3 regions of the Streptomyces sp. NPDC014861 genome follow, and region 1 is predicted to be linked to each of the others. Evidence: riboswitches for the same ligand, from Rfam matches in the RefSeq annotation. Region 1 holds a riboswitch; each other region holds the start of a gene.
The links. A riboswitch is a leader RNA that binds a small molecule or an ion and turns the genes downstream of it on or off. The one in region 1 is predicted to bind cyclic di-AMP.
Positions count from the first base shown of each region.

Region 2: it holds a riboswitch for cyclic di-AMP, as region 1 does, so the genes downstream of both, ACF1BN_RS01080 (peptidoglycan DD-metalloendopeptidase family protein) here and ACF1BN_RS31295 (M23 family metallopeptidase) in region 1, are expected to answer to the same signal.
Region 3: it holds a riboswitch for cyclic di-AMP, as region 1 does, so the genes downstream of both, ACF1BN_RS15680 (transglycosylase family protein) here and ACF1BN_RS31295 (M23 family metallopeptidase) in region 1, are expected to answer to the same signal.

Region 1 is NZ_JBIBWV010000024.1:21,955-25,216, forward strand. Features, by position in the region: gene ACF1BN_RS31290 (aldo/keto reductase) at 1-11, opposite strand, end outside; gene ACF1BN_RS31295 (M23 family metallopeptidase) at 83-1,297, opposite strand; cyclic di-AMP (ydaO/yuaA leader) riboswitch at 1,309-1,460, opposite strand; gene ACF1BN_RS31300 (PP2C family protein-serine/threonine phosphatase) at 1,688-2,932, opposite strand; gene ACF1BN_RS31305 (MerR family transcriptional regulator) at 3,258-3,262, opposite strand, start outside.
Region 2 is NZ_JBIBWV010000001.1:273,539-276,800, forward strand. Features, by position in the region: gene ACF1BN_RS01075 (SGNH/GDSL hydrolase family protein) at 1-313, opposite strand, end outside; gene ACF1BN_RS01080 (peptidoglycan DD-metalloendopeptidase family protein) at 475-1,431, opposite strand; cyclic di-AMP (ydaO/yuaA leader) riboswitch at 1,436-1,626, opposite strand; gene ACF1BN_RS01085 (tyrosine-protein phosphatase) at 1,988-2,809, shown strand; gene ACF1BN_RS01090 (DUF6126 family protein) at 2,834-2,998, opposite strand; gene ACF1BN_RS01095 (helix-turn-helix domain-containing protein) at 3,019-3,262, opposite strand, start outside.
Region 3 is NZ_JBIBWV010000006.1:289,663-292,924, reverse strand. Features, by position in the region: gene eno (phosphopyruvate hydratase) at 1-716, opposite strand, end outside; gene ACF1BN_RS15680 (transglycosylase family protein) at 1,006-1,737, opposite strand; cyclic di-AMP (ydaO/yuaA leader) riboswitch at 1,742-1,918, opposite strand; gene ACF1BN_RS15675 (transglycosylase family protein) at 2,183-3,262, opposite strand, start outside.

The DNA.
Region 1 (3,262 bases):
GGTGACGTCATGCAGCGATCAACTCCGTGCACCGCCGGGCGTATTCCGATCGGGGAGCCTGAACCCCGACCGGAAGACGGACTCAGACCGACAGGCCCTTGGACCGCAGCCACTCGGCCGGGTCGATGCCCGAGCCGTCCGGGGTGTGGACCTCCAGGTGGAGGTGGGGTCCGGTGACGTTGCCGGTGGCGCCGACGCGGCCGATGGTCTCGCCGGTGGTGACGGTCTGGCCGGCGGCGACGGTCATGGAGGAGAGGTGGCAGTACCAGATCTCGGTGCCGTCCTCCAGCTGGAGGACGATCCGGTAGCCGTACGAGCCGGACCAGCCGGCCGAGGTGATGGTGCCGCCGTGCACCGCCTTGAGCGGGGTGCCGGTGGGAGCGGCGAAGTCGAGGCCCGTGTGGTAGCCGGAGGACCACATCGAACCGGACTGCATGTAGGTGGAGGTCAGCGTGTACGAGGAGAGCGGCATCGAGTAGCTGGCGGCCAGCTTGGCGAGCCGCTCGGCCTCCGCCTTCTCCGCGGCGATCCGCTCGGCCTCGGCCTTCTCCTTCGCGATCCGCTCCGCCTCCGCCTCGGCCTCCGCCTTGGCCTTCGCGGCGGCCTCGGCCTTCGCGGCGGCGTCCGCCTTGGCCTTGGCGTCCGCCGCGGCCTTCTCCGCGGCGGCCTTCTCGGCGGCCAGCTTCTCGGCGTCGGCGGCGGCCTGCTGCTGCTGTTCGGCCTGCTGGAGGATGCGGGCGCGCAGGGCCTCGCCCGCGTCGGCGGCGGAGGCGGTGCGCTCCGCGGCCTCGGTGCCGGCGGCGGTGTCGGCCGGGGCGGTGTACGTGATCGAGGTGAGCGGCTTCGCGGCCGCGCCGCCCGCGGCGACCGCCACGGTGTCCTCGATCGGGGCGGGGGCGGGCTCGTCCTCGCCGCCGGACAGCAGGGCGCCGACGCCGGGCAGGTCGTGGGCGTCCGGCAGGCCGAGGTCGGGGAGGTCCGGCAGGGAGATCGCGACCGGGGGCTTCTCCTGCGCGGTGGCGAGGCCGCCCGCGCCGACGGCGGCGATGACGCCGACGCCGAGGACGGTGGAGGAGCGGGCGAAGTTGGAGCGCTGCTTCACGACCCGGTGCCGGCCGCCGCTGCGGCTCTCGGCGCGCAGGGAGCCCTCGGTCGGGTTCCACTCCCCGGGTGCGGGGGTGAAGGAGGCTGGGTCGTACGCGCCCGGCGCGGAGCCGGCCGGGTCGTCCGCTCCGACGGCACCCGGGCCGCCGAAGGGCTCGAAGGGGGCTCCGGGTACGGGGGTGTTGGACGCCACGGAGGCGCGCTCCTTTCCTTCCTTCTCGCCTACCGGGTTAGCTGACGGGTTCGGAGCAGGAAGGTCTCCTACGGGCGTTTTCGCACAGGGGGCGTGCGAGGGGCCCGATTCACCCCAAGGGATGGTTCCCCGGTTCCCTTTCGGGATTCGGCGTGTGCGCACGGAGCCGTCTCTTGCGACGGCTGGGACGACCGCGCTGCGTTATCGAACGTTAATAGACACGGTGGTCCGATTCCAAGCCGCTGCTCTTGATCATTCATTGAATTGGCAGGGATTCGCCCGAGTTGACCCCCGTTCAGTGAGGCCCGGCCAAACCTGCGAGATCTGACGTTATGTCAATTGTTATCTCTGTGGCACCTCGCGAGCACGGACGGTGACAGCGCCCCTCCGTCAGCGCGCGGGACCGGGCGGGACCACCGGCATCGTCCGCCGCCGCTCGGGCGCCCCCGCCGCCGGACGGCTCACCGCCAGCAGCGCCATGTCGTCCGTCGACCCGCCGCCGGTGTGCCGCCGCACGTCGTCCACGAGCGCGTCCAGCAGTTCCTCGGGCCCGGGGAAGACCGCACCCCGGAGCCGGGCCGCCGGATCGTAGAAGACGCCGTACGCGTCCCGCGCCTCCGACAGCCCGTCCGTGTGGAAGAGCAGCGTCGCGCCCGGCGGATACGGCCGCTCGTCGGCCCGGTCGGCCCAGACCGCCAACTCCCCCATTCCCAGGGGCAGCGCCGCCTCGGCCGGCTCGACCGCCTCCAGGCGCCCGTCCCCGTACAGCAGCAGCGGCGGCGGATGGCCGCGGTTCACGAGGCGCACGCTCCCTCCCTCGCGCGGGATCTCCGCGAGCACCGCCGTCGTGAACCCCTCGAAGGCGTCGAGGCCTTCACGCCGGCTCCCCTCCCGCGTCAGCGCCCGTTCGAGCCGCTGCGCCACCCCTTCGAGCGTCGCCTCCTGCTCGGCCGCCTCCCGGAAGGCGCCGATGACGACGGCCACCGCCTCCACCGCGTCCATCCCCTTGCCCCGCACGTCCCCGACCACGAGCCGCACCCCGTGCGGGGTGTCCTGCACGGCGAACAGGTCGCCGCCGATGAACGCGTCCGCCTGCGCCGCCTCGTAGCGTGCCGCGCACTGGAGCCCCGCCATCCGTTCCGCCGGCATGGGCAGCACCGCCCGCTGCGCCGCCTCCGCGATCACCCGCGCCGACGCCAGCCGCTCCCCGCTGCGCCGCACGACCAGATTGATCAGCAGCGCCAGCGCGGAGACCGTCACCACGGTGAGGGTCTCGGTGAGCGAGGGCACGTCGGAGAGCGTGTCGTTGTACGCGTGCAGCCCGACCGAGGCCAGGACGGCCGCGATCCCGGTCAGCAGGGTCGTGAGCCGGGAGAAGAACGGGGCGGCGACCAGCGGGGCGGCGGAGAAGAGCGGCGCCGCCGTGTACGCCGCCGGGGTGGCCACGTCGAAGAACACCCCGCCGACGATGATCAGCGGCGGCAGCGCCCGCAGGAACCTCCGGGTGGCCCCGAAGGGCGCGGCCGGGGGCTGCGGCCCGCCGCCGTACGGCGTCCGGGGAGCGGCGGGCCGGACGGGGCGGCGGGGCTCCCCGCCCCGCCGCCCGCGGCCCGCCGCTCCCCGAGGGTGTGTCACCGCGTACTCCTGCCCGGTCGCCGGCCCGCCGCCGGGCCCGGCGCCGCGCACCCTCCCAGGGTCCCCGCGCCGCGCCCGGGCGGCGACCGGCGGAGGGCCGACCGGGCGTACGGCTCCGGGCGCCGCCCGTCCGCGTACCCGGCCGTCCTCCCGCACCGGTGCACGGCCCCCCGCCCCGGCCCCGTACCCGGCCGCCCTCCTCTCCCCGACCCGCGGCGGCCCCCGCCGGTCGCCACCGGCCCCCACCGGTCGCCGCCCGGGTCCGCGCGGCGGAGTGCGAGCCACGGCGGTGCCGTGGCTCGCGGGCGTCTCCGGGTTCCGGCGGTCAGA
Region 2 (3,262 bases), on a different contig from region 1:
TGCCGGGGCGGATGATGTCGTTGCCGCCCGCGCAGAAGGTCACGAGGTCGGGGGCGAGCTCCTTCGCCCGGGGGACCTGCTCGGCCACGATCTGGTCGAGGAGGCGTCCGCGGACGGCCAGGTTGGCGTAGCGGAAGTCCTCGGGGTCCGGCAGCTGGTCGGCGAGGAGCACCGCGAAGCGGTCGGCCCAGCCGACGTAGGTGCCGGCGGGTCCGGGGTCGCCGACGCCCTCCGTGAAGCTGTCACCGATCGCCGCGTACGACCCGAATGACCCGAACGCGTTCTTGTCTGTTTCTCTCGAATCGTCTGCCACGGCAGCACATCCTTCCGTTTCGGATGTGACCTACGCGACCGTAAGGAGGGGTTGACGGCGGGTGATATATGCCACCGATAAAGAATTTGCCAAGCCGGAATAGGGCGAAGGCCCGGCACCGAGGGGTGCCGGGCCTTCGTGCGGCCGTGGAGCCGGACGGGTCAGATCGACACGCCGTGCTGGCGCAGGTAGGCCAGCGGGTCGATGTCCGCGCCGTAGCTGGGCGAGGTGCGGATCTCGAAGTGCAGGTGCGGGCCGGTGGAGTTGCCGGTGGAGCCGGAGAGGCCGATCTGCTGGCCGCCGGTCACCGACTGGCCGGAGGAGACGGAGAGGGAGGAGAGGTGGGCGTACTGCGAGTAGTTGCCGTCGGCGTGCTGGATGACGACCTCGTTGCCGTAGGCCCCGCTCCAGCCGGCGGAGACGACCGTGCCGGCGCCGACGGCGCGGACGGTGGTGCCGGAGGAGGCGATGAAGTCGGCGCCGGTGTGGTAGCCGGAGGACCACATGGAGCCGGAGGCGCGGTACGGGGTGGAGACGCCGCCGGCGACCGGGGCGACCCAGCCGGAGGAGGCGGCCGGGGCGGCGGCGGCCGGGGCCGCGGCGCGCTCGGCGGAGCGCGAGGCGCGGGTCTGCTCGCCGGCGGCGGCCTTCGGGGCGGCCTTGCGCTCGGCCTTCGGAGCGGCCTCGGCGGCCTTCGGGGCGGCCTTGGCGGCGGGCTTCGGGGCGGCGGCCTTCGCGGTGTTCTTGGCGCCGAGGGTGAGCTTCATGCCCGGGAGGATGAGCGAGGGGTCCTCGCCGACGACCTGGCGGTTGTCGGAGTAGAGCTTCTGCCAGCCGCCGGCGACGTTCTGCTCGGCGGCGATCTTGGACAGGTAGTCGCCGGCGACGACGGAGTACGCCTTCGGCGCGGCGGCCTTGGCGGCGGGGGCGGCCTGGACGTGGGCGGCGGCGCTCACGACGCCGGCGGAGACGGCGGCCGGGGCGGCCTGCTCGGCGGCGTGGGCTCCGGTGGCGCCGATGAGCGGCAGGGCGACGACGGCGCCGCCGGTGCCGGCGGCCACGAGGCCACGGGTCAGGAAGGTGGACTTCTGGCGGCGGTGCTTACCGTTCACGGGCATGGCGAATTCCTCTCCGGCGCCTGCGAGGTGAGCTGTCGGGTTCGGACTGGAGATGTCCGGCCGCGTGTGTCACGCGACTTCACCCCGAGCCGTCCTGCGTCGCGGGACCGGCGTACTTCCTTGGGTCCCCCGCTCCTGCCACGCGATGGAAGGGGTCGAATTCCGGACGGTGGCAGGATTCGGCGGTCCGACCGGATTGACGGCGACGCTAGACGAGCGGGGTCGGCGCGAACAAGCCGCCGTATTCGACAGGCATTCCGGGGCGATCTTCGGGCCCGGAATTCCGGTCACCCTCCGTCGATGACGGTCCCTCGAATCCCTTTTCAGGGCGGGTGATTGGAGCGGGGCGTCGGCCACGATCCGTCACCTTTATGACGCTGCTCACGCGCGGAATTCCATCTCACCCTCAACCAGGGCGCGTTACCCCAAGGCATTTCAATACGGACAGATCGCCCATTACCGACCAGGGGGGTGCGCCGCGACCCGCGCCCCGGGATGATTGCGGGGGGAACCGATCTCGTCCGGTCCCGTGAACACCTCACCCCCAGGAGCATCCGTGACGCAGCAGTTGCCGCAGGTCCAGCCCCTCGAACCCGGCGAGCCCGAGCTCGTGGAGGTCCGCAACTTCCGGGACGTGGGCGGCCTGCCGACGACGGACGGGCGCGCGGTCCGCCCCGGCACCCTCTTCCGCAGCGGCCACCTCGCCGACGCCACCGAGTCCGACGCGGCCTTCCTCGACGGCCTCGGCCTGCACACGATCTTCGACTTCCGCAACGCGGCCGACGCGAAGGTGGAGGGGCCGGACGTCGAGCTGCCGGGCGTACGGAACGTGAACATACCGCTGAGCGACCCGGCCGACGGCAAGGAGTTCTGGCGGATGGTGCGCGAGGGCGACCTCGACACGCTGCGGGGCCTGCTGGGCGACGGCAAGGCGGCGGAGCGGATGACGGTCTCGTACCGCCGGATGATCGTGGAGCGGACCGTCGAGCACAGCCGGGTCCTGCACGCCCTCGCCGAGGACTCCGTCCCGGCCCTGATGCACTGCGCGGCCGGCAAGGACCGCGCCGGGCTCTCGATCGCCATCACCCTGCTCGCGCTGGGCGTGGAGCGCGAGGCGATCGAGGCCGACTACGTGAAGTCCGACGCCCCGCACCGCCGCTACAAGGTGCGCCGCAGCTCCACCGCCCGGGACGCGATGGCGCCCGAGGTGATGGAGCTGCTGAGCCCGCTCTTCGACGCGCGGGTGGAGTACCTCCGGGCCGCGTTCGAGACGATCGACGCGACCTGGGGCTCGGTGGACGCCTATCTCGCGGACGGCCTCAAGCTGGCGCCCGAGACCCGCGAGCGGCTGCGGGAGCGGTTCCTCACGGAGGCGTGAGGAGGCCGCCGTCCCGGGATCCGGCTACTGGTTCTGCCCGCCGAGCATGAAGAGCAGGTAGAGGAAGCCGGCGAAGAGGTGACCGGCGATCAGGTACGCGAAGAGGCGGAGCACCAGCCCCTTGGGGAACTTGCCCTCACCGCGCTCCTCGCCGGTGACCGGGGCGGAATTCACTGACTTGTCGGACATGTCGGTCAACCCTTCAGAACTCAGCGGGGATGCGGGGCGCCGCCGCCCAGACACAGCTCGGCGGCGGGGCTCTGCAACAGCGTATGGACGAACAGCACCTCGGCACCGGCGCGGCCGGCCGCGCCGATCCGGTGCGGGGTGAGCGAGTCGAAGTGGGCGCTGTCCCCGGGATCGAGCAGGTGCACGGTCTCGCCGAGCGCGAGCCGCACCCGCCCCTCGAGGACGTGCAGCCACTCCTCGCCCGGGTGGACGCGCACGATGTCG
Region 3 (3,262 bases), on a different contig from region 1:
ACGTCCTTGCCGGGCACGTAGCCGGCCTGCTTGATGGCCTCCAGGATGAGGTCGAGCGCCTCACGGTTGGAGCCGAGGTTCGGGGCGAAGCCGCCCTCGTCGCCGAGGCCGGTGGAGAGGCCCTTGGTCTTCAGGACGGACTTGAGGGTGTGGTAGACCTCGGTGCCCCAGCGCAGGGCCTCGGAGAAGGACTCCGCGCCGATCGGGGCGATCATGAACTCCTGGATGTCGACGTTGGAGTCGGCGTGCGACCCACCGTTGAGGATGTTCATCATCGGAACGGGCAGCAGGTGCGCGTTCGGGCCGCCGAGGTAGCGGAAGAGGGGGAGGTCGCTGGCCTCGGAGGCGGCGTGCGCGACGGCGAGGGAGACGCCGAGGATGGCGTTGGCGCCGAGCGAGGACTTGTCCGGGGTGGCGTCCAGGTCGAACATGGCCTGGTCGATCAGGCGCTGCTCGGTGGCGTCGTAGCCGACGAGCTCCGGGCCGATCTGCTCGATGACGGCGAGGACGGCCTTCTCGACACCCTTGCCGAGGTAGCGGTTCTGGTCACCGTCGCGAAGCTCCAGGGCCTCGAACGCACCGGTGGAGGCACCGGACGGCACGGCAGCACGGCCGGTGCTGCCGTCGTCGAGGCCGACCTCGACCTCGACCGTGGGGTTGCCTCGGGAGTCCAGGATTTCCCGGGCTACGACGACGTCGATGGACGGCACGAGCATCTCCTTCTGGGATGTGACGCTAGATGTGACGCATGGGTCGCAAGGTCTCGTTCGCCTTGCGACAAGAGCCTAACCGGCTCCGGCGCTCCAGCCCGCCGACCGCCCGTCCCCTGGGACGAAAAAGGGCCCAAGAGCACGCATCGGGGGACGAAAGACCCGGGATCTACTGGACAGTAACGGCAGAACCCCGGTCCCGAGCCACCGGGAAAGGGGGCTCGGGACCGGGGTGGTCACCGCGGGAGGGTCGTCGGGCACCGGGAAGCCGCCGGACTCACCGGTGCCGCGGGCCTCACTTCAGGTGGAGCTGCTGGCCCGGGTAGATCAGGTCGGCGTCCTCGACGACGTCCTTGTTGAGCTCGAAGAGCTCGGCCCAGCCGCCGTCGACGCCACGGGCGTCGGCGATCTTGCTGAGGGTGTCGCCGGCCACGACCTTGTACTCGCCGTCGCCCTTCTTGACCTTCTTGCCGGTCGGGGTGGTGACGGTCTTCTTGGCGGCGGCCTGCGGCGCGGGCTGGGCCTTCGGGGCCTGGCGCTGCTCGCTGCGGTTGGCCGGCTGCTCGGCGGAGCGCTTCGGGGCGCTCTGCTGGGTGCTCTGCTTCGGGGCGCTCTGCTGCTGCGGAGCCGCCTCGGCGGAGCCGCCGTCGTAGGAGGCGGAGGAGAGGCCCACGCCGCAGCTCGGCCACGCGCCCTTGCCCTGGCCCGCGAGGACCTTCTCGGCGACGGCGATCTGCTGCGACTTGCTGGCCTGGTTCGCGGTGGAGGCGTAGGCGGTGCCGCCGTACGCGGCCCAGGTGGAGGCCGAGAACTGGAGGCCGCCGTAGTAGCCGTTGCCGGTGTTGATGGACCAGTTGCCACCGGACTCGCACTGGGCGACGCGGTCCCACTCGGAGGCGGTGGCGGCCGAGGCGGTGCCGGCGGCCATCAGCGGGGCGGCGACGGCCGCACCGGTGACGCCGACGAGGGCGACGACGCGAGTGGCCTTGGAGGGACGACGGCGCTTGCCCGTGCCGGAGAACAGCATGGAGTTTCCTCTTCACCGACGCCTGTGAGGTGAGCTGTCGGGTTCGGGCTTGAAGAGTTCGCCCGGCCACGCGTCCTAGCGCGCGGCTTCACCCCTAGCCGGTCGATCGGCCGTCGTGGTCGACGGCCGGGACCGGCACGAACCTTGGGTCCCCCACTCCTGCCTGCGGCGCTTTCGCGACGACAATTCCCGGCGGCCGACGGCAGGACTCGGCGTTTCGGTCGACGGGGCCCGCGGTGGCGAGCGGTGATGACCGTAGACATACACCTGCTCGAAGTTCAAAGGGCCTTACGACGGACAAATCGCCCTTACTTGCACTCCGTCAGACCTCGTTTGCCCAGGTGAGAGCTGACGGAAGCAAAGTTTGCGGACGTGACACGCCAGTTGGGGCGAAGAGACCCATGTCTCACTTTCCCAAAAGCGGACATAAAGTCCCGAAACGGCGTCACTTCTCCGACGAGGGATTCGTCAGCTCAAGGCTCTGACCAGGGAGGATGAGATCCGGATCGGTGCCGACCGTATGACGGTTGGCGTCATAGAGGGCGTCCCAGCCGCCGGCGAGATCGTTCTCCTGCGCAATCTCCGACAGGCTGTCACCCGGCCGCACGGTGTAGGCGTCACTTGCGTCCGAATTGACGGGGATTGAGGTGACCTTGTCCTCAGCTGCGGCATGACGACCGGATTCCTGCGAAGTGTCCGTCTTGCCGGTTTCCTCCGGAGCGGCCTCGCCCCGGTGCTTGCCCGTCCCGGGCGTGGCCGACGACTCGTCAGCCCCCTCCGCACCGGGGGTCGACGGGGTGGTGGACCCCTCGGGGGCGACCGGGGTCCCGGGGGTCTCCGAGCCGTCCGGGGGCGTGACCGGCGTCCCGGGCGCGGTGGTGCCGGGGGCACCCGTGGACGCGTCCGGGGTGCCCGTGGAGGCGTCCGGGGCGGTCGTCGACGGCGGCGGGGTGGCGGTCCCCTCGGGGGCCGGCGTGGTGGGCGCGGCGGGCGTCGTCGGGGCCGTGGGCTTCGCGGGCGCGGCCGGGGCGGTGGCGGTGTCCGCCGCCTCGGTGGCCCGCTCCGCCCGCTCGGCCCGCTCGGTGGCCGTCGCGGCCCTCTCGGGCGCGGCGGGCCGCTCCGCCTTCTTCTGCGCGTCGGCGCTCGCGGCCGTGTCCGTGCCGCCGGTCCAGTTCGACTCGGGGGCCAGGCCGCCCTCGTCCTCCTGCGGAACGGCCGGGCCCGGCTGCACGCCGGTCGCCCTGCCGTCGTCGGTCAGCCCGGCGATGGGGGCGCAGGTGGCCCAGTCGGTGCTGCCGGAGGAGAGCGCCTTGTCGGCCACGGTGATCTGCTGCGCGCGGCTGGCGAGGTCGGGGCTGGGGGCGTAGGCGAGTCCGCCGTGCCGCTCCCACGCCTCCTGCGTCATCTGGAGGCCGCCGTACAGGCCGTTGCCGAAGTTGGCGCTCCACTGGCCGGCGGACTCGCAGGCGGCGACCCGGTCCCAGGTGGCCGCGTCGGCGGCGGAGGCGGAGCCGGCGGCGAGCAG